DNA from 3 places in the Pseudomonas sp. LBUM1668 genome. Region 1 is predicted to be linked to each of the others. Evidence: predicted binding sites of a transcription regulator. Region 1 holds the regulator's gene; each other region holds the start of a gene.
The links. The regulator FliA, encoded in region 1, starts transcription of late flagellar genes. The targets are predictions, from matches to a motif close to CTAAAGTTTNNNNNNNNNNNGCCGNTAA.
Positions count from the first base shown of each region.

Region 2: a site for FliA is predicted at 1,832-1,859, ahead of ACA061_RS21135 (flagellar protein MotY). Genes of this name have one in related genera too.
Region 3: a site for FliA is predicted at 2,455-2,482, ahead of ACA061_RS09080 (methyl-accepting chemotaxis protein). Genes of this name have one in related genera too.

Region 1 covers NZ_CP166787.1:1,678,508-1,685,055, forward strand. Annotated here, with positions in the region: gene flhF (flagellar biosynthesis GTPase FlhF) at 1-1,027, shown strand, start outside; gene fleN (flagellar synthesis regulator FleN) at 1,144-1,974, shown strand; gene fliA (RNA polymerase sigma factor FliA) at 1,971-2,711, shown strand; gene ACA061_RS07520 (chemotaxis response regulator CheY) at 2,879-3,250, shown strand; gene ACA061_RS07525 (protein phosphatase CheZ) at 3,273-4,061, shown strand; gene ACA061_RS07530 (chemotaxis protein CheA) at 4,099-6,336, shown strand; gene ACA061_RS07535 (protein-glutamate methylesterase/protein-glutamine glutaminase) at 6,386-6,548, shown strand, end outside.
Region 2 covers NZ_CP166787.1:4,687,257-4,693,804, reverse strand. Annotated here, with positions in the region: gene rnt (ribonuclease T) at 45-722, opposite strand; gene pyrC (dihydroorotase) at 719-1,765, opposite strand; gene ACA061_RS21135 (flagellar protein MotY) at 1,926-2,834, shown strand; gene ACA061_RS21130 (argininosuccinate synthase) at 2,964-4,181, shown strand; gene ACA061_RS21125 (hypothetical protein) at 4,315-5,031, opposite strand; gene ACA061_RS21120 (response regulator transcription factor) at 5,548-6,174, shown strand; gene ACA061_RS21115 (PA3496 family putative envelope integrity protein) at 6,265-6,438, opposite strand; gene nth (endonuclease III) at 6,547-6,548, opposite strand, start outside.
Region 3 covers NZ_CP166787.1:2,031,184-2,037,731, reverse strand. Annotated here, with positions in the region: gene ACA061_RS09095 (GlxA family transcriptional regulator) at 1-664, opposite strand, end outside; gene inhA (isonitrile hydratase) at 754-1,440, shown strand; gene ACA061_RS09085 (CPBP family intramembrane glutamic endopeptidase) at 1,618-2,409, shown strand; gene ACA061_RS09080 (methyl-accepting chemotaxis protein) at 2,512-4,077, shown strand; gene ACA061_RS09075 (DUF6124 family protein) at 4,886-5,251, opposite strand.

The DNA of each region.
Region 1 (6,548 bases):
CGCTGCCGAACCGTTGAGCGAGCCGACTTATGCGGCCCCGGCGCGTCCGGCCCCGGCACCTGCGCAATCGTCCGGCGGGATTGATCCGCGCGCACTGGACTCGATGCGTTTTGAATTGAACAGCCTGCGCGAGCTGATGGAAGTTCAGCTCGGCACCCTCGCCTGGAATCAGCTGCAGGGCAGCCGCCCAGCGCAAGCCAACCTGTATCGCCGTCTGCAACGGATTGGCCTGTCCGGCCCGTTGTCGCGCGACCTGCTGGCGATGATCACGGATATCGAAGAACCGCGTCAGGCCTGGCGCATGCTGCTGGCGCACCTGGCGCGGATGATTGCCGTACCGGAAGTCGAGCCGCTGGAAGAGGGCGGTGTGATTGCCATGGTCGGCCCTGCCGGCATGGGCAAGACCACCACGCTGGCCAAGCTTGCTGCCCGTTACGTGCTCAAGTACGGCGCGCAGAATGTCGCGCTGGTGAGCATGGACAGCTTCCGCATCGGCGCGCAGGAACAACTGAAGACCCTGGGCCGGATTCTCAACGTGCCGGTAACGCACGTCGATCCGGGTCAGTCGTTGGTGCAGGCCCTGGACCCGCTGCTGCGCAAACGCGTGGTGCTGATCGATACCGCCGGCCTGCAGGCCAGCGATCCGGCACTGCGCATGCAGCTCGAAAGTCTGGCCGGGCGTGGCATCCGTTCAAAAAATTATCTCGTGCTGGCAACCACCAGCCAGAAACAGGTTCTAACCGCCGCTTATCACAGTTACAAGCGTTGCGGGCTCGCCGGGTGCATCCTGACTAAACTGGATGAAACGGCCAGCCTTGGCGAAGTGTTGAGCCTGGCGATCAGTCATGAATTGCCGGTCGCGTATCTGACCGATGGCCCACGGATTCCGGATGATTTGCATCTGCCGCGCCGTCATCAACTGGTCAGCCGCGCCGTCAGCGTGCAAATGCAGGAAGAACCCAGCGAAGAAGCCATGGCTGACATGTTCGCTGATATCTATCACAGCCCGACCAAGCAGGTAGGCTGAGGTAATCATGAACCGTTTTTGTACCTACATCGATGGTCTGCCATGCATTGTTCCGTTTGTGAACGCGCAGCCAGTAATGTGGCCTCCGTCTATGCAAGACAAGGTAAAGAAATAACATGGGCAGCATGCATCCCGTACAGGTGATCGCGGTGACCGGCGGCAAAGGTGGCGTCGGCAAGACTAACGTGTCAGTGAACTTGTCTCTGGCGCTGGCAGAGCTTGGCCGTCGGGTCATGCTGCTGGACGCCGATCTGGGGCTGGCGAACGTCGACGTTCTGTTGGGCCTGACGCCCAAACGCACCTTGGCCGACGTGATCGAAGGCCGCTGCGAATTGCGCGACGTGCTGTTGCAAGGCCCGGGCGGAATTCGCATCGTGCCTGCCGCATCGGGCACTCAGAGCATGGTGCATCTGAGCCCGGCTCAGCATGCCGGTCTGATTCAGGCGTTCAGCGACATCGGCGACAATCTCGACGTACTGGTGATCGACACCGCTGCGGGTATTGGTGACTCGGTAGTCAGTTTCGTACGCGCCGCGCAAGAAGTGTTGCTGGTGGTCTGCGACGAGCCGACTTCGATCACTGACGCTTACGCGCTGATCAAGTTGCTCAACCGCGATTACGGCATGAACCGCTTCCGCGTCCTGGCCAACATGGCGCAGAGCCCGCAGGAAGGGCGCAACCTGTTCGCCAAGTTGACCAAGGTCACGGATCGCTTCCTTGACGTGGCCCTACAATACGTCGGCGCCGTGCCTTACGACGAAAGCGTGCGCAAGGCCGTGCAGAAACAACGTGCGGTCTACGAAGCCTTTCCGCGCTCCAAGTGCGCTCTGGCGTTCAAGGCAATTGCACAGAAGGTCGATACCTGGCCGCTGCCTGCCAACCCGCGCGGCCACCTTGAATTCTTCGTCGAGCGCCTCGTGCAGCAAACGGCAGGGCCTGTCATATGACCGCAAGCGGTATGAACTACTACAAGAAGTCGGCACGTGATGCGCAGTACGAGTTGATCGAGCGTTACGCGCCACTGGTCAAACGCATTGCCTATCACTTGCTGGCACGGTTGCCGGCGAGTGTGCAGGTCGAAGACCTGATCCAGGCCGGGATGATCGGCCTGCTCGAAGTCTCGACCAAATATGACGCCAGCAAAGGCGCCAGTTTCGAAACGTACGCGGGCATTCGAATCCGCGGCGCGATGCTCGACGAAGTGCGCAAAGGGGACTGGGCGCCACGCTCGGTTCACCGCAATACCCGTATGGTCAGCGACGCAATTCGCTCGATTGAAGCTAAAACCGGCCGTGATGCTAAAGATCACGAAGTTGCGGCCGAACTCCAATTGAGTCTCGATGATTATTACGGGATTTTGAATGACACCTTGGGCAGCCGCCTGTTCAGTTTCGACGACCTGTTGCAGGACGGCGAACACGAAGGGCTGCACGAGGATGGCGCGAGTGCTCATCTTGAGCCGTCACGCGATCTGGAAGATGAACGCTTCCAGGCAGCGCTGGCGGACGCGATTGCCAATTTGCCGGAGCGTGAGCGACTGGTGTTGGCGCTGTACTACGACGAAGAGCTGAACCTCAAGGAGATCGGTGAAGTCCTTGGCGTCAGTGAGTCGCGGGTCAGCCAGTTACACAGCCAGTGCGCGGCCCGTTTGCGGGGGCGTTTGGGGGAGTGGCGAGCGCGCTGAAGGCAGTGTGGGGACACTGCGAACGAGGCTGGTGCGGTGATGAACGGCACCGGTCTTGCTCTGTTGTGCTCCAGACAGTCTTTGAGTGTTACGCCGGATTGAATGAAATGGCGCGTCCAGGTGCTGGGCGCGTTTAAGACTGCTTGGAGGTCGAATTGGACAAGAACATGAAAATCCTCATCGTTGATGACTTCTCAACGATGCGGCGGATCATCAAGAACCTGCTGCGCGATCTGGGGTTCACCAACACCGTCGAGGCTGACGATGGCATTACCGCCATTCCGGTTCTCAACAGCGGCAGCATCGACTTTCTGGTAACGGACTGGAACATGCCGGGCATGACCGGTATCGACCTGCTGCGTCACGTGCGCGCCGATGAAAAACTCAAGCACCTGCCAGTGCTGATGGTGACCGCTGAAGCCAAGCGCGAACAGATCATTGAAGCAGCCCAGGCCGGTGTAAACGGCTATGTGGTGAAACCCTTCACGGCCCAGGCGTTGAAAGACAAAATCGAGAAGATTTTCGAACGCATCGGTTGAGAAACTGCGCCACGGGGGAGCTATGGACCACAACGAATCTTCACAGGGCGATTTTGAATCGACCCTGAAAAAACATGCGGTCGAACTGGTCGAAAGCCTTGAAAAGGGCAGGTTCGGCGACGCTGTGCAATTGATCCATGAGCTCAATCAGACCCGTGACCGTGGCCTGTACCAGGAAGTTGGCAAGCTCACACGTGAACTGCACAGTGCGATCGTCAATTTCCAGATTGATCCGAACATGCCGCAGGCCGAGGAAGTGTCGCAAATTACCGACGCCACCGAACGCCTGGGCTATGTGGTCAAGCTGACGGAAGCCGCGGCCAACCGCACCATGGATCTGGTGGAAAACGCCACGCCGGTGGTCAATGGTCTGGCTGAGGAAGCCCAGTCCTTGAGTACCGATTGGGGTCGTTTCATGCGTCGTGAGGTCGGAGCTGAAGAGTTCCGCGAACTGGCGCGCCGGGTCGACGGTTTTCTGTCACGCAGCACCACGGGCAACCGTGCGGTGTCGAGCAATCTGAACGACATCCTGCTGGCTCAGGATTATCAGGACCTCACCGGTCAGGTGATCAAGCGTGTGACCCAACTGGTCACCGAAGTCGAAAGCAATTTGCTCAAACTCGTGCTCATGGCCAGTCAGGTGGACCGCTTTGCGGGCATCGAACATGACCGTGCGGCGATGCTCGCTGAAAAAGATCCACAAAAACATCTCTCGCAGGGTGAAGGTCCGCAGATTCATGCCGATAAACGAGAAGACGTTGTGTCCGGTCAGGACGATGTGGACGATTTGCTATCCAGCCTTGGATTTTGAAGTTTAGGTTTTTAGACCTGTTAGGAGCACCCCCTTAATGAGCTTCGGCGCCGATGAAGAGATCCTTCAGGATTTCCTGGTTGAGGCCGGCGAGATTCTTGAGCAGCTGTCAGAACAATTGGTCGAGCTGGAAAGCCGCCCGGATGATGCTGATCTGCTCAACGCAATTTTTCGCGGTTTCCACACTGTAAAAGGGGGCGCCGGCTTCCTTCAGCTCAATGAGCTGGTTGAGTGCTGTCACATCGCCGAAAACGTGTTCGACATCCTGCGAAAGGGTGAGCGTCGCGTTGATTCAGAACTGATGGACGTTGTGCTCGAAGCACTGGATGCGGTGAACGGCATGTTCACCGAAGTGCGCGAGCGCAGCCCGATTACGGCGGCTACGCCTGAACTGCTGGCCGCTTTGGCGCGCCTGGCCGAGCCGCAAGCGGCTGATGCCGTCGCGGTTGAAGAAGTCGTCGAGGCACCGGTTGCCGAAAGCGATTCGGGCGACATCACCGATAACGAATTTGAACAGTTGCTGGACTCGCTAAACGCCGTCAAGGCGCAGGCCGAAGCCCCGGCGGCTGCCGCTGCGCCTGCTGCAACCGAAGCGGCCAGCGATGAAATCACCGATGCCGAGTTCGAGTCGTTGCTCGATCAACTGCACGGCAAAGGCCAGTTCGCGGTTGATGCTGTGGCCCCAGCGGCGGCGGCCCCTGCGGCCCCGGCCAAGGGCGACAGCTCGGACATCACCGACGACGAATTCGAAGCACTGCTCGATCAGTTGCACGGCAAGGGCAACTTTGCCGTTGATGCGCTGGAATCGGCCATTGCCGCGGTGCCTGCGCCTGCTGCTCCGGCGGCGGCTGCGGCCGGTAGCGACCTGATCAGCGATCACGAATTCGAATCGCTGCTCGACGAATTGCACGGCAAAGGCAAGTTCACTGAAGTGGGTACCGCGTCTGCCGGCAGCACTGCCGCCGTCGCCACGCCTGCCGCCAAGGCCCCCGCCGCAGCGCCCAAGCCTGCGCCGAAAGCCGAATCGCCAAAACCTGCGGCCGCTGCTGCACCGGCTCCGGCCCGTGCGCCAGCCGCGCCACCGCCGGAAAAACCGGCCAGCGAAGCCGAAACCACCGTGCGGGTCGACACTGCGCGTCTCGACGAAATCATGAACATGGTCGGCGAGCTGGTGCTGGTGCGTAACCGTCTGGTGCGCCTGGGTCTTAACAGCGGCGACGAAGCCATGCAAAAGGCTGTGTCGAACCTCGACGTGGTCACGGCTGACTTGCAGACCGCGGTGATGAAAACGCGGATGCAGCCGATCAAGAAAGTCTTCGGGCGCTTCCCGCGTCTGGTTCGCGACCTGGCTCGTCAGCTCAAGAAAGAAATCAACCTGGAACTGGTCGGCGAAGAAACCGACCTCGACAAAAACCTTGTCGAGGCCCTGGCCGATCCGCTGGTCCACTTGGTGCGCAACGCGGTCGACCACGGCATCGAGTCGCCGGAAGAACGCGAAGCTTCGGGCAAGGCCCGTGGCGGCAAAGTGGTGCTGGCCGCCGAGCAGGAAGGCGATCACATCCTGCTGTCGATTTCCGATGACGGCAAAGGCATGGACCCGAACGTCCTGCGCGCCATCGCGGTAAAACGCGGTGTGATGGACAAGGATGCAGCCGATCGCCTGAGCGATACCGAGTGCTACAACCTGATCTTCGCCCCTGGGTTCTCGACCAAGACCGAGATCTCCGACGTGTCCGGCCGCGGTGTCGGCATGGACGTGGTGAAGACCAAGATTTCCCAGCTCAACGGTTCGATCAACATCTACTCGACCAAGGGCCAGGGCTCGAAGATCGTCATCAAGGTGCCGTTGACCCTGGCGATCATGCCGACGCTGATGGTCATGCTGGGCAATCAGGCGTTTGCGTTCCCGCTGGTCAACGTCAACGAAATCTTCCACCTCGACCTGTCGACCACCAACGTCGTCGACGGTCAGGAAGTGGTGATCGTGCGGGACAAGGCCTTGCCATTGTTCTACCTCAAGCGCTGGCTGGTCAGCTCCGCCGCTCACGAAGAGCAGCGCGAAGGCCATGTGGTGATCCTTTCGGTGGGCACTCAGCGGATCGGCTTCGTCGTCGATCAACTGGTCGGCCAGGAAGAAGTGGTCATCAAGCCATTGGGCAAAATGCTTCAGGGCACTCCGGGCATGTCCGGCGCCACCATCACTGGTGACGGCCGTATCGCGCTGATCCTTGATGTTCCGAGCATGCTCAAGCGTTACGCCGCACGGCGTATTTGAATCCGGGGCGGCGGGGCGATAGCGTCCCGCTGCACCTAATGGAGTGTTTATGGCAGTCAAAGTCCTGGTGGTGGACGATTCGGGTTTTTTCCGCCGCCGCGTCTCGGAAATTCTTTCAGCGGATCCGAGCATCCAGGTTGTCGGTACGGCAACCAACGGTAAAGAGGCGATCGATCAGGCCATGGCGCTCAAGCCTGACGTGATCACCATGG
Region 2 (6,548 bases), 3.0 Mb from region 1:
GGCCCACGTGGCCGGTTTTTTTATGAGCGGTAGATCGACGAGGATCAGTCGTTGAAGTCTTCCCAGCCGCCCATCTGTTTCCAGCGATTGACGATGCCGCAGAACAGCTCAGCGGTTTTCTCGGTGTCGTAACGCGCCGAGTGCGCCTCACGACCGTCGAAATCGATGTCGGCCGCCTGACAGGCTTTCGCCAGTACGGTTTGGCCGTAAGCCAGACCGGCCAGCGTCGCCGTGTCGAAACTGGAGAACGGGTGGAACGGATTACGCTTCATGTCCAGTCGCGCAACGGCGGCATTGAGGAAGCCAAGGTCGAAGCTGCTGTTGTGGCCGACCAGAATCGCGCGCTTGCAGCCGTTGGCTTTCAGCGCCTTGCGGATGCCACGGAAGATGTCGGTCAGTGCCGTCTCTTCGCTGACAGCCATGCGCAGCGGGTGGTCCAGCTTGATCCCGGTGAACTCCAGTGCCGCCGCTTCAATGTTGGCGCCTTCGAACGGCTCGACACGGAAGAAGTAGGTGTGATCCGGATAAACGAAACCCTTTTCATCCATGGCGATGGTGGTCGCGGCAATCTCCAGCAACGCATCGGTGGCCGAATTGAAGCCGCCGGTTTCTACGTCGACAACAACCGGCAGGTAGCCGCGAAAGCGTGCTGCCATTGGGTGACGGGAACCGCCTCCGCCACTTTGACCGTCCAGTTCGTCGTCGAAATGGTCTTCACTCACGCGTGTTCCTCCAGCAGGCGCCAGCGCAGTTTTTCACCGGCGCGCAGCGGGATAACGGTCAGCTCGCCAAATGGCAGGCTGGTTGGGGCGGTCCATTCGTCACGAACCAGGGTGATGCGATCGGTGTTCACCGGCAGGCCATAGAAACGCGGGCCGTTGAGGCTGGCGAACGCTTCGAGCTTGTCCAGCGCATTGCGCTGTTCAAAGGCTTCGGCATACATCTCGATGGCGGCGTACGCGGTGTAGCAGCCAGCACAACCGCAAGCGGCTTCCTTGGCGTGCTGGGCGTGCGGCGCCGAGTCGGTGCCGAGGAAGAACTTCGCGCTGCCGCTGGTGGCGGCATCGAGGAGGGCTTCCTGGTGGGTGTTGCGCTTGAGGATCGGCAAGCAGTAGAAGTGCGGCCGAATCCCGCCCACCAGCATGTGGTTGCGGTTGTACAGCAGGTGATGTGCGGTGATGGTCGCGCCAACGTTGGCCGGGGCCTCGTTGACGAACTGCACGGCATCGGCGGTGGTGATGTGTTCGAAAACAACCTTGAGCGTCGGGAAACGCTCGACCACACGACGCATGTGCTCATCGATGAAGATTTTTTCGCGGTCGAACACGTCGACATCGCCACGGGTAACTTCACCGTGAATCAACAACGGCATCCCGACTTCGGCCATGGCCTCGATTGCCGGGAAGATCTTGTCGATGCTGGTGACGCCAGAATCCGAGTTGGTGGTGGCGCCGGCCGGGTACAACTTGGCGGCGTGCACGAAACCGCTGGCCTTGGCCTCGCGAATTTCTTCGGGCTGGGTGCGGTCGGTGAGGTACAGCACCATCAACGGCTCAAAGCGACTGCCGGCCGGGCGGGCAGCGAGAATCCGCTGGCGATAGCCGTCGGCTTCAGCGGCGTTGCGCACCGGTGGTACCAGGTTGGGCATGATGATGGCGCGACCAAACGTGCGCGCAACATCGGCAACGGTATTGGTCAACACGGCACCATCGCGAAGATGAATATGCCAGTCGTCGGGACGCAGCAGGGTCAGGCGGTCGGACATGAGGGGATTCCAGGCGGGTCAAACTGAGGCGAATGCTACCGGAAAAGACTCTTGCAGGCACTCGCTATCAAGTTTTGCGGGAACCTTCCGATATCCCGTAGGTACGCCGTAAACGTAGTGTGAATCGGTCTTTGTGTTTCAGAAGCCAATGGAGCCTCCCGTGCGCCAGCGATATTTAGCCTTGCTCAGTGTGTTTGCCAGTTTTCCTGCGATGGCGCTTACGTACCAGACTCGCCTGGAGAACATTGAGTGGACGGTCGCCGGCGACAAGTTCGAGTGCCGTCTGACACAACCGATTACAGATTTCGGCTCGGGTGAGTTCGTGCGCAAGGCCGGTGAACAGGCGATCTTCCGTCTGAATGCCTACAACGCCATGCTCGGCGGCGGTTCGGCGACGTTGCTCGCAGCCGCAGCACCTTGGCAGCCGGGACGCGGCGACATCAATCTGGGCTCTGTAAGACTGGGCAGCGGCAACGTCTTGTTCAACAGTTCGCAGTCTCAGGCCGGTGGCTTGATCAGTGGCCTGATGGACGGGCGCAGCCCTGTTGTTCGTCGAGCTTCAAGCGATGGTCGGATCTCGGAAGTGCGTTTGTTGCCGGTCAGGTTCAACAAGGCCTTCAACGATTACCAGAGCTGTGTGGCGAAGTTGCTGCCGCAGAATTTCGAACAGGTTAAACAGTCGCAGATCGGCTTCCCCGGCGAAGGCATCGAACTGGATGCAGCCGCCAAGGCCAAGCTGCAAGTGATGCTCGAGTACATGAAGGCTGATCCGACGGTTAATCACATCGAACTCGATGGCCACTCGGACAACAGCGGCAATCGCCTGACCAATCGCGAACTGTCCCGTCGTCGGGCCTTGGCTGTGGTCGATTTCTTCAAGGCCAACGGCATTCAGGAATCGCAGATCACCGTACGTTTCCATGGCGAACGCTACCCGTTGGCGCCGAACACCAATGCGGCCAACCGGGCGAAGAACCGTCGGGTCAACGTGCACCTTGCGCGAGTAGCCCCGGCAACGGCCCCGGCACCCACTGCCAGCACGCCAGCGAACGCTGCGGCAACTTCCTGACCCGCCGGTCATCGTCGCGCGCTCGACACAATCTGTCGCTTTGTCGTCTTAAGCTGTCGCGCCTCTGTAAATTATCGCGTTTGGGCGTTAGACTCCTCGGCTTTCCGTAGAACCCCGTGGAGTGATGGCATGGCGGACGTAAACAAGGTCGTTCTGGCGTATTCCGGCGGCCTGGACACTTCGGTGATCCTCAAGTGGCTGCAGGATACTTATAACTGTGAAGTGGTGACCTTCACCGCTGATCTCGGTCAAGGCGAAGAGGTCGAGCCGGCCCGCGCCAAGGCTCAGGCCATGGGCGTCAAAGAAATCTACATCGACGATCTGCGCGAAGAATTCGTGCGTGACTTCGTGTTCCCGATGTTCCGCGCCAACACCGTTTACGAGGGCGAGTACCTGCTGGGTACTTCCATCGCGCGTCCACTGATCGCCAAGCGCCTGATCGAAATCGCCAACGAAACCGGCGCTGACGCCATTTCCCACGGCGCCACCGGCAAGGGCAACGATCAGGTGCGTTTCGAACTGGGTGCCTACGCGCTCAAGCCAGGCGTGAAAGTGATCGCGCCGTGGCGTGAGTGGGACCTGCTGTCCCGCGAGAAGCTGATGGACTATGCCGAGAAGCACGCGATCCCGATCGAGCGCCACGGCAAAAAGAAATCCCCGTACTCGATGGACGCCAACCTGCTGCACATCTCCTATGAAGGTGGCGTGCTGGAAGACACCTGGACCGAGCACGAAGAGGACATGTGGCGTTGGACCGTCTCCCCGGAGAAGGCTCCCGACACCCCGCAGTACCTGGAACTGACCTACCGTAACGGCGACATCGTCGCGCTGGACGGCGTCGAAATGTCCCCGGCCACCGTGTTGGCGACATTGAACAAGATCGGTGGTGCGCACGGTATCGGCCGTCTCGACATCGTCGAAAACCGTTATGTCGGCATGAAGTCTCGTGGTTGCTACGAAACCCCGGGCGGCACGATCATGCTGCGCGCTCACCGCGCCATTGAATCGATCACCCTGGATCGCGAAGTCGCTCACTTGAAAGACGAGCTGATGCCCAAGTACGCCAGCCTGATCTACACCGGTTACTGGTGGAGCCCTGAGCGTCTGATGCTGCAACAGATGATCGACGCTTCCCAGACCAGCGTGAATGGTGTGGTTCGCCTGAAGTTGTACAAAGGCAACGTGATCGTGACGGGCCGCAAGTCCGACGATTCGCTGTTCGATGCCAACATCGCCACCTTCGAAGAGGATGGCGGTGCTTACAACCAGGCTGACGCGGCGGGCTTCATCAAGCTCAACGCGCTGCGCATGCGCATTGCTGCCAACAAGGGCCGCAAACTGTTCTGATTTTTCAGACTGACGCGCAATAAAAGGGCGGCCCTGTCTTGGAGACAGGCCGCCCTTTTTTACAGAATTCTTTTGTCCGACGCTTACCTGCAATGTCCCTTGTCTCTATGCCTGCGTGGCAATGTCCCATCTTTCAAGCTCGTCCCAACAGCGTGACCGTCTGTGAACACAGGTTGTAAACAATACAGAGTGTTGTGCCCGAGCCTTTCTTCGCCTGCCTGATCTGCAGTAATGCATTCTTTGTCAGTGAAACGTCCGACATATGACTGGAAAGAAACATGATGACACGGGCGGTTTTTTTGTCGGTGCGTCGGATTTTCTCCAGAATTGTTGCGAGTTCTCTCGACGCATCGATGTCCCGTGCATCGATGATGTGCAGGTTGCTGATAGAGGCGGGTAGCTGAATGTTGTGTTGAATCCTCAGATTCGACTTCGCACTGGTGCCTGGCGGCGGGTCGGATGCATTATGGACTTTGCACGAGTCCCTGCACCCTGCAGCAGCGGCTTCGCTGGGTACGATGTGACTTGATATGCCGAATGTGGCGTGTGTATCTGTCTCATGCAGCGACGTGTTTCGTTTGTTCTCGCGGTAATCGCTGTAGATGACTTTTAAAAAATTCTTGTCCTTGCCGAAATCAGAGGGTGAATAAAGCGAGCGATGGTTGAAGTTTAAAGTAATAAAGAAAAGGAATAACAGGTAAAACGGAAAGCTGATTAGGAACCATACGTAGATTTCTCGATCTTCGTTGTTAAGAAACGGCAAAGATGCCGCGGCGGACCCTTCCGATATGGCAGCGAATATGGCGATAACCGTCATCGGGTTGGTGATTTTATTTTTTATCTTTAACATATATATGCTCTTGTTCAGGTGTCTTGTTGTTAGTGGGTTGTATGTGTTTGCTTGTGAGTAAGTCGGGTTTATGGTGGTTTCTATTTATAGCAAAAGTGTTTGTTTGAGTATAAATATCTTGTTTCAAGTGTTTATGTTTTCCAAGCCTTGTATGCGGAAGGTGTGGGCAATTGCCGTCATTGCATGATGTTTCTAATCTGCAATATCTTTAGAATCTCATGCGGGTATTCGGCGGCGGCCCCACAGCCGAGCTGTAATGAAAGCGGGTGTTGAGGCTGCTCTTCAGCGAACATCGGTCGCGAACTGTTACAAGTCAAAACCTGAAGTTTTGCAGGCGGGTGAAGAGTTTTTTCGTCGGATGTTTATAGTGAGGTGGGTTTTTTGTAGGAATATTCCTCGATGGCTGTAGGGGATGTCTTTCGATGCAAGTGCATGAGAGACCTGACATGCCATAGAGCAAATGGCTGAGCTATTGTGCGTGTTCTAAAAATTCGAACAGCGAAACTGGACTTGCCCATGAATAAAGTGCTGATCGTGGATGACCACCCCGTCATTCGTCTTGCGGTACGTATGCTGATGGAACGTCATGGCTACGAAGTCATTGCAGAAACGGATAACGGCGTGGATGCATTACAACTGGCTCGCGAACAAATGCCGGATATTGTCATTCTGGATATTGGAATACCGAAACTTGATGGTCTGGAAGTAATTGCACGACTGACCTCGGTCGCAATGCCTACTAAAGTCCTGGTGTTGACTTCTCAGGCGCCGGGCCATTTCTCCATGCGTTGCATGCAGTCGGGGGCGGCGGGTTATGTATGTAAACAGCAAGATTTGACCGAGTTGCTAAGTGCGATAAAAGCTGTTCTATCCGGCTACAGTTATTTTCCCAATCAGGCCTTGCACACCGTACGTACCAGCCTGGGCAATGCCAGTGAAGCAGACATGGTGGATCGCCTTTCCGGGCGCGAGATGATGGTGTTGCAACAGTTGGCGCGGGGCAAGACCAACAAGGAAATCGCTGATGGAATGTTTTTGAGTAACAAGACAGTGAGTACCTACAAGACCCGCTTGTTGCTTAAACTCAATGCGCGTTCACTGGTTGATCTGATTGAGCTGGCCCAGCGAAACGGGCTTGTCTGAATACTTCAGTCGCTGACGGGGTCATGGGCCGATCGAATTCAGCTAGGCATTAAAAGCAAAAAAGCCTCCGTTTCGGGAGGCTTTCAAATATCAGAGATCAAAGTCGTAATCGGCCAACTTCCTTTGCAGTCGGCGCTCCTCCAGCAGGTTATCGATCGTGCGGCGTTTGCTCAGGTTGGTCTTGGCGACTTCAACCACGGGTTCGGCGTCATCCGTGGGGTCATCATCCACTTCCAGCTCCAGTTCCTCTTTATCAGTACTCATCAGATTAACTCCCACCCTAAGACTGCCGTTGGCGCCCCTTATATCGACATTCCGGCGGCGGGTAAAAAAGATTTTTTCAATCGATCACTCATTTATTTCTATAACTGATC
Region 3 (6,548 bases), 350 kb from region 1:
ATGCGTGCAGATCATCGAAACGATTGCCCTGACTTTGCAGTGACAAAGTCACGCTGAACTGTGACTGCCCGCCCGGGCGTTTGAGGAACACCACCAGATGGCGGGCGACGTCCAGGGCGATGTCGCTGCCGAGGTCTTGCTCGACCATCGCCAGTGCCAGGTCGATGCCGGCAGTGACGCCCGCCGAAGTCCAGACCGGGCCGTCGTTGATGAAGATCGGATTGGCCTCGACCTGCAACTTCGGATGCTGCTGCGCCAGTTGCTCGCAACGCGTCCAGTGAGTGACGACGCGTCGACCGTCGAGCCAGCCGCTGGCCGCCAACAGAAATGCGCCGGTACACACCGAAGCCACGCGCCGACATTTCGCTGCATGTTGGCGCACCCAATCCACAAGGGGCAGATCTTCCGCCGCCGGATAAATGCCCCAGCCGCCGGCGATGATCAGCGTATCGCTGGCCTCTTGAGGTAGCGGTTCGGCAAGCACCGCCAGCCCCGCGGACGACATCACCGCTCCGCCTTCGCTGGCGATCACACTTGGCGCATAAGGCGTCGGCAGGCCGCGTTGACGACAGAGGTCATTGGCCGAAGCAAACACTTGCAACGGGCCGGTGACGTCGAGGATCTGCATGTTGGCAAACGCGAGTACGTGAATGGCTTTGGGCATTTGGCGTAATTCGTGGGGTGATTGGCGTATGCGCCAGAACCTACGCGCCTACAGTGAAGCCGTCCACCCCCTCAATGGAGAAAAACCCCATGACGTTGCAGATCGGTTTTCTGTTGTTTCCGCAGGTTCAACAACTCGACCTGACCGGTCCTTATGACGTGCTCGCGTCGTTGCCGGGTGTGCAGGTGCATTTGATCTGGAAGGATCTGATGCCGGTCACGGCCAGCACCGGTCTGCTGCTGAAACCGACCACGACCTTCGAGGACTGTCCTGATCTGGATGTGATCTGTGTGCCCGGTGGCGGTGGCGTCGGGCCGTTGATGGAGGATGAGCAGACGCTGGCTTTCATTAAACGCCAGGCCGCGCAGGCGCGTTACGTGACTTCGGTGTGCACCGGCTCGCTGGTGCTCGGCGCGGCGGGTCTGTTAAATGGCAAACGCGCGACGACACATTGGGCTTATCACGACTTGCTGCCGACGCTGGGGGCGATTGCGGTAAAGGATCGGGTGGTGCGTGACGGCAATCTGTTTACTGGCGGCGGGATTACCGCAGGGATCGATTTTGCCTTGGTGCTGGCGGCTGAGCTGGTTGATGCCGACACGGCGCAGTTGGTGCAGTTGCAACTTGAGTATGCGCCGGCGCCGCCATTTAACTCAGGCTCGCCGGATTCAGCGCCGAGTGCAATCGTCGATGAGGCCCGGTTGCGAGCGGCGCCATCGTTGAAACTGCGCACGGAAATTACTGAGCGTGCTGCGGCGAAACTCAACCTGCTTTAAAGGCAAGATCAAAAGATCGCAGCCTGCGGCAGCTCCTACAGATCCGGCGTTTATCCGCGCAATTGGCGGCGAATGCGATCCTTGTAGGAGCTGCCGGAGGCTGCGATCTTTTGACTTTTGCTTTCCGCCGCCCAGCCGTGTAGAAAGCCCTTCCACCCATTTTCACAGGGACTTTCGATGAAGGCTTTGCCTTGGCTTTATCTGGCGCTGCTCAGCCTCGGCTACGGATTGGCGCTCAGCTACGGCCAACTCGGCTGGCTGGCACTGATTTCCGTCGGCCTGCTGCTGTTCGCCGGGTACGCGGTACGCCAGCAACAAGTGCCGTTCGCACGCTACCTCGGCCACGGCCTGTTCATCGTGATGACTTTGGCGTTGGCGATGCATTGGTTGCCGGGTTTTTACAACGGCCGCGCTATTGATCCGCAGCGTTTCACTGATAACGCTGTGCGCTTTTCGATGTACCTGAATCAGGACAAACCACTGGTTGGCTTTTGGCTGTTGCTGGTCTGCCCGTGGATTGTCGCGCGGCGCTCATTGCGCCTGACCGTGTACGCGACCGCCCTCGCCTTGACGTTAAGCGCGATCCTCGCTCTCGGCGGTGCGTTGTTGCTGGGCGTTATCGCCTGGGCACCGAAATGGCCAGATCAGGCGTGGCTGTGGGTGCTGAACAATCTGCTGCTGGTGACGCTGGTCGAGGAAGCGCTGTTTCGCGGCTATATACAAGGCGGTTTCAGCCGACGCTTCAAACACCTGCCGTATGGCGAAAACCTCGCGCTGCTGCTCGCCTCGTCACTGTTCGCGCTGGCGCATGTCGGTGCGGGCTGGACTTGGGTGTTACTGGCGGGACTGGCGGGTGTCGGCTATGGTCTGGCCTACCGTTTCGGCGGACTCGGGGCGGCGATCGCCACACACTTCGGGCTGAATGTGCTGCATTTTGGCTTGTTCACCTATCCGATGCTGGCCGGTTGAGGCAAGCCGCGTTTTGCGACGCCGTGCTGATTACTGAAAGAAAAATTCAATAATTTCCTGACAGCGCCGACAACCTTTCAAAGCCTTGCGGATTGAACAACCATGCGTAACAACCAGCCCACTACACAACGCGAACGGACTTTCCCGGCTCAGCAACGGTTGATTTCCACAACCGACGCCAAGGGCGTGATCACCTACTGCAACGACGCTTTCGTCGAGATCAGCGGGTTTTCGCGTGAGGAACTGATCCGTGCGCCGCACAACCTGGTCCGTCACCCCGACGTCCCGGCTGCGGTGTTTTCGCACATGTGGGGCACACTGAAACAAGGCTTGCCATGGATGGGCATTGTCAAGAATCGCTGCAAGACCGGTGACCATTACTGGGTTAACGCCTATGTAACACCGGTGTTCGACGGCAATCAGGTGGTCGGTTACGAGTCGGTGCGGATCAAACCCACCGCCGAACAGATCCGCCGTGCCGAAGCGCTTTACCAACGCATCAACCAGGGCAAGTCGGCGATTCCTTCCAGCGATAAATGGCTGCCGGTGCTGCAAGACTGGCTGCCGTTCATTCTGGTCAGCCAACTGAGCTTCGTCATCGGCGCAACCCTGAACTCGCAGTGGGGCTTTGCCCTCGCCGCTGGTCTGTCGGTTCCACTCGGCCTATTGGGTCTGCAATGGCAGCAGCGAGGCCTCAAGCGCTTGCTGCGTCTGGCCGAACAGACCACGTCCGACCCGCTGATCGCGCAGATGTACACCGACAGCCGTGGCTCTCAGGCGCGTCTGGAAATGGCGATCCTCAGTCAGGAAGCCCGTCTGAAAACCTGCCTGACCCGACTGCAGGACACTGCCGAGCACCTGACCGATCAGGCCAAGCAGTCCGACGCTCTGGCACACAGCAGCTCGACCGGCCTGGAACGCCAGCGCGTGGAAACCGAACAAGTCGCCACCGCCGTCAACCAGATGGCCGCGACCACGCAGGAAGTGGCCAGCCACGTACAACGCACCGCCGATGCCACTCAGGAAGCCAATCGCCTGACCGGTCGCGGACGCGACATCGCCGGCGAAACCCGCGAAGCCATTCAGCGCTTGTCGGTTGTTGTGGGTGAAACCGGTCTGACCGTCACCCAACTGGCGAAAGACAGCGACGAAATCGGCGGCGTGGTCGATGTGATCAAAGGCATCGCCGACCAGACCAACCTGCTCGCGCTCAACGCCGCCATCGAAGCGGCCCGTGCCGGCGAAATGGGCCGTGGTTTTGCCGTCGTGGCGGACGAAGTTCGTCAACTGGCGCAACGCACCAGCGAATCGACCGGGCAGATTCACGCCCTGATCGCCAAGCTGCAGCAGACTGCTTCGAGCGCTGTGCAAACCATGGAAGCCGGGCATCGCCAGGCCGAAGAAGGTGTGGCGCGGGTGCTGGAAGCGGATCAGGCACTGGTCGGGATCAGCGAAGCGGTGGCTAATATCACCGACATGACCACGCAGATCGCTGCGGCGACGGAAGAGCAAAGTGCGGTGGCTGAAGAGATCAGCCGCAACATCAGCAATATTTCGGAGTTGGCGGATCAGACGTCGGAACAGGCGCATAACTCGGCGTTGCTGAGTGAAGAGCTGACCAAGACGGCGAATACGCAGTACTCGTTGGTGGAGCGGTTTAACCGCTAAAAGCAAAAGATCGCAGCCTGCGGCAGCTCCTACAGGAACATGCATTCCAATGTAGGAGCTGCCGAAGGCTGCGATCTTTTGATCTTGAAAGCCCGGACGGCGAAAGCTTCCGGGTTTTTTGTTGCCTATGTGAAATCAATGGCATCTGGAAGACCGCCATCGCGAGCAGGCTCACTCCTACAGGGGATCTGCGGTGACCACAGCTTTTGTGTCCAACGACAATCCCTTGTAGGAGTGAGCCTGCTCGCGATGAGGCCTCCTCTGCCGACGACGAGCTCACTCAAGCAATGCAGACACTGCCTACAACTCGCCCAGAATGCGCCGACTGGTGCTCGTTGAGGCCAGGTTCTATTGTTTGCCGGTCGCTACCCAATCACACAGACCGGCCAGCATGAATACAACCCCCGCCCGAAAACCCGCAAAACAGAAAGTTCGTGATGAGCTGACATTCCTTGATGTTCGACAAGCTGCGCGCGATGGTCAGAAAGTGTTCGATAAATTTGTGATCACTGGCAGGCTACCCATTACCCAGTAAATCAAAAAGATCGCAGCCTTCGGCAGCTCCTACAGGAACATGCATTCCAATGTAGGAGCTGCCGCAGGCTGCGATCTTTTGATCTTCAAAGCCCGGACGGCGAAAGCTGTCCGGGCTTTTTATTGCCTATGTGAAATTAATGGCATCTGGCAGACCGTCATCGCGAGCAGGCTCACTCCTACAGGGATCTGCGGTGACCACAGCTTTTGTGTCCAACGACAATCCCTTGTAGGAGTGAGCCTGCTCGCGATGAGGCCATAACAGCCAGCGAAATTACTGAGGCAACTTCAGCTTATCCAGCAGTCGATTGACCAACAGTTCGTTGAGCATGATCACCTGTTGCAGCGCCAGCAGCGGTTTGCGCTCCGGGCCGCCGATTGAGTGGGCGATGTTACCGGCCATGGCATGGGCGTAAGACAGCGACTCGCAGGCTTCGACGAGCAGGGTTTCGTCATCCAGGGTGGGGTCGACGAGAAAGACGGGGCGAAACTTGGGCGAGGTTGGCGGAGCCGCCAGGTCGTCGGGCTTGAGGTAGTAATCGAGGGCGCGATCGGTTGCTTCTTTGATCTTTTGCGGGCTAAGCGCTGGGTCGTGGGGGATAGGATCTGTGGGTGGTGGGTTTGGTGTGATTTTGAACATAGATAAAGCTCCAATTTGAAAAAACGGGAGCCATCACCCTCGCTACCAAACGGCGGGTGGCGGCCATACGTGGGTTGGTAGACCGGGCAAATTGGGTAACCCGGCGCTCACAGAGGAGCCCCACGCATGCCCACCATACAAAGCCATATCTCAAAAAAGGAGACAGCATCGAAGGTGTCGCGACAACGACAATTTAAAGCGGGCTACCAAACCCGATCACTGATTTTCAGTGACAAGGAAACGATACCGCCCGCCCCATAGCCGTGTAAGCCGGCGGATTCTGGCGTACGCGTAGGTAACGGCGCAAGGAGTTGTAGGCCCGATGGCGTAACGGGTTGTGTGATTTAAACGTGCTTGCAGGATTGCGTTTACTGATAGAGAAAACTGGAAATTCCCCTGTTGTATTGATGTTGTTTTTGAGGCCGCTTTCGCGAGCAGGCTCGCTCTTACAGTTGGATCGGGTGCGTCAGTAAGGGATTGGTCGGCTGTCAGGCCGCCATCGCTGGCAAGCCAGCTCCCACAAGGGATTGAGTGTGTTCAGTTAGAGATTGGCTGGATGTCAGACCGTCATCGCGAGCAGGCTCGCTCCTACATTTGGATTGGGTGCGTCAGTAAGGGATTGGTCGGCTGTCAGGCCGCCATCGCTGGCAAGCCAGCTCCCACAAGGGATTGAGTGTGTTCAGTTAGAGATTGGTTGGATGTCAGACCGTCATCGCGAGCAGGCTCGCTCCTACATTTGGATTGGGTGCGTCAGTAAGGGATTGGTCGGCTGTCAGGCCGCCATCGCTGGCAAGCCAGCTCCCACAATGGATTGAGTGTTCAGTAAGGGATTGGTTGGATGTCAGACCGTCATCGCGAGCAGGCTCACTCCCACAAAAAGCAACAGCAAGATCAAAAGATCGCAGCCTTCGGCAGCTCCTACAGGGATGATATGTACCACCCGCACGCGGCGCATGCCGCCCCACTCAAAGGATGAGCGCAAGCTCGGCTGCCGCTCTTGATCTTGATCCACGGGCGACGTCGGAAGGCTGAGTGGAGGGATTGATCCGGGGGTGGGAGCGCAGCGACCGTTTGGCGAAGCCAAACACAGCGAGAGGAGGTGCAGCGCAGCAAACCGGAGACGCTGCGCCCGGATCAATTCCGGAGCGAAGGGACCCCGAGCCTCAGCGAGCGGGCCGCACGTAGGAGCAAGCGTTTTTGGTTACTTTTTAGGCGTTTGTAAAAAGTGACCCGCCGTAAGGGCGGAACCCTAAGCGGCCGTTACCGCAGCAATGGATATGTACCCAAAACGAAAACT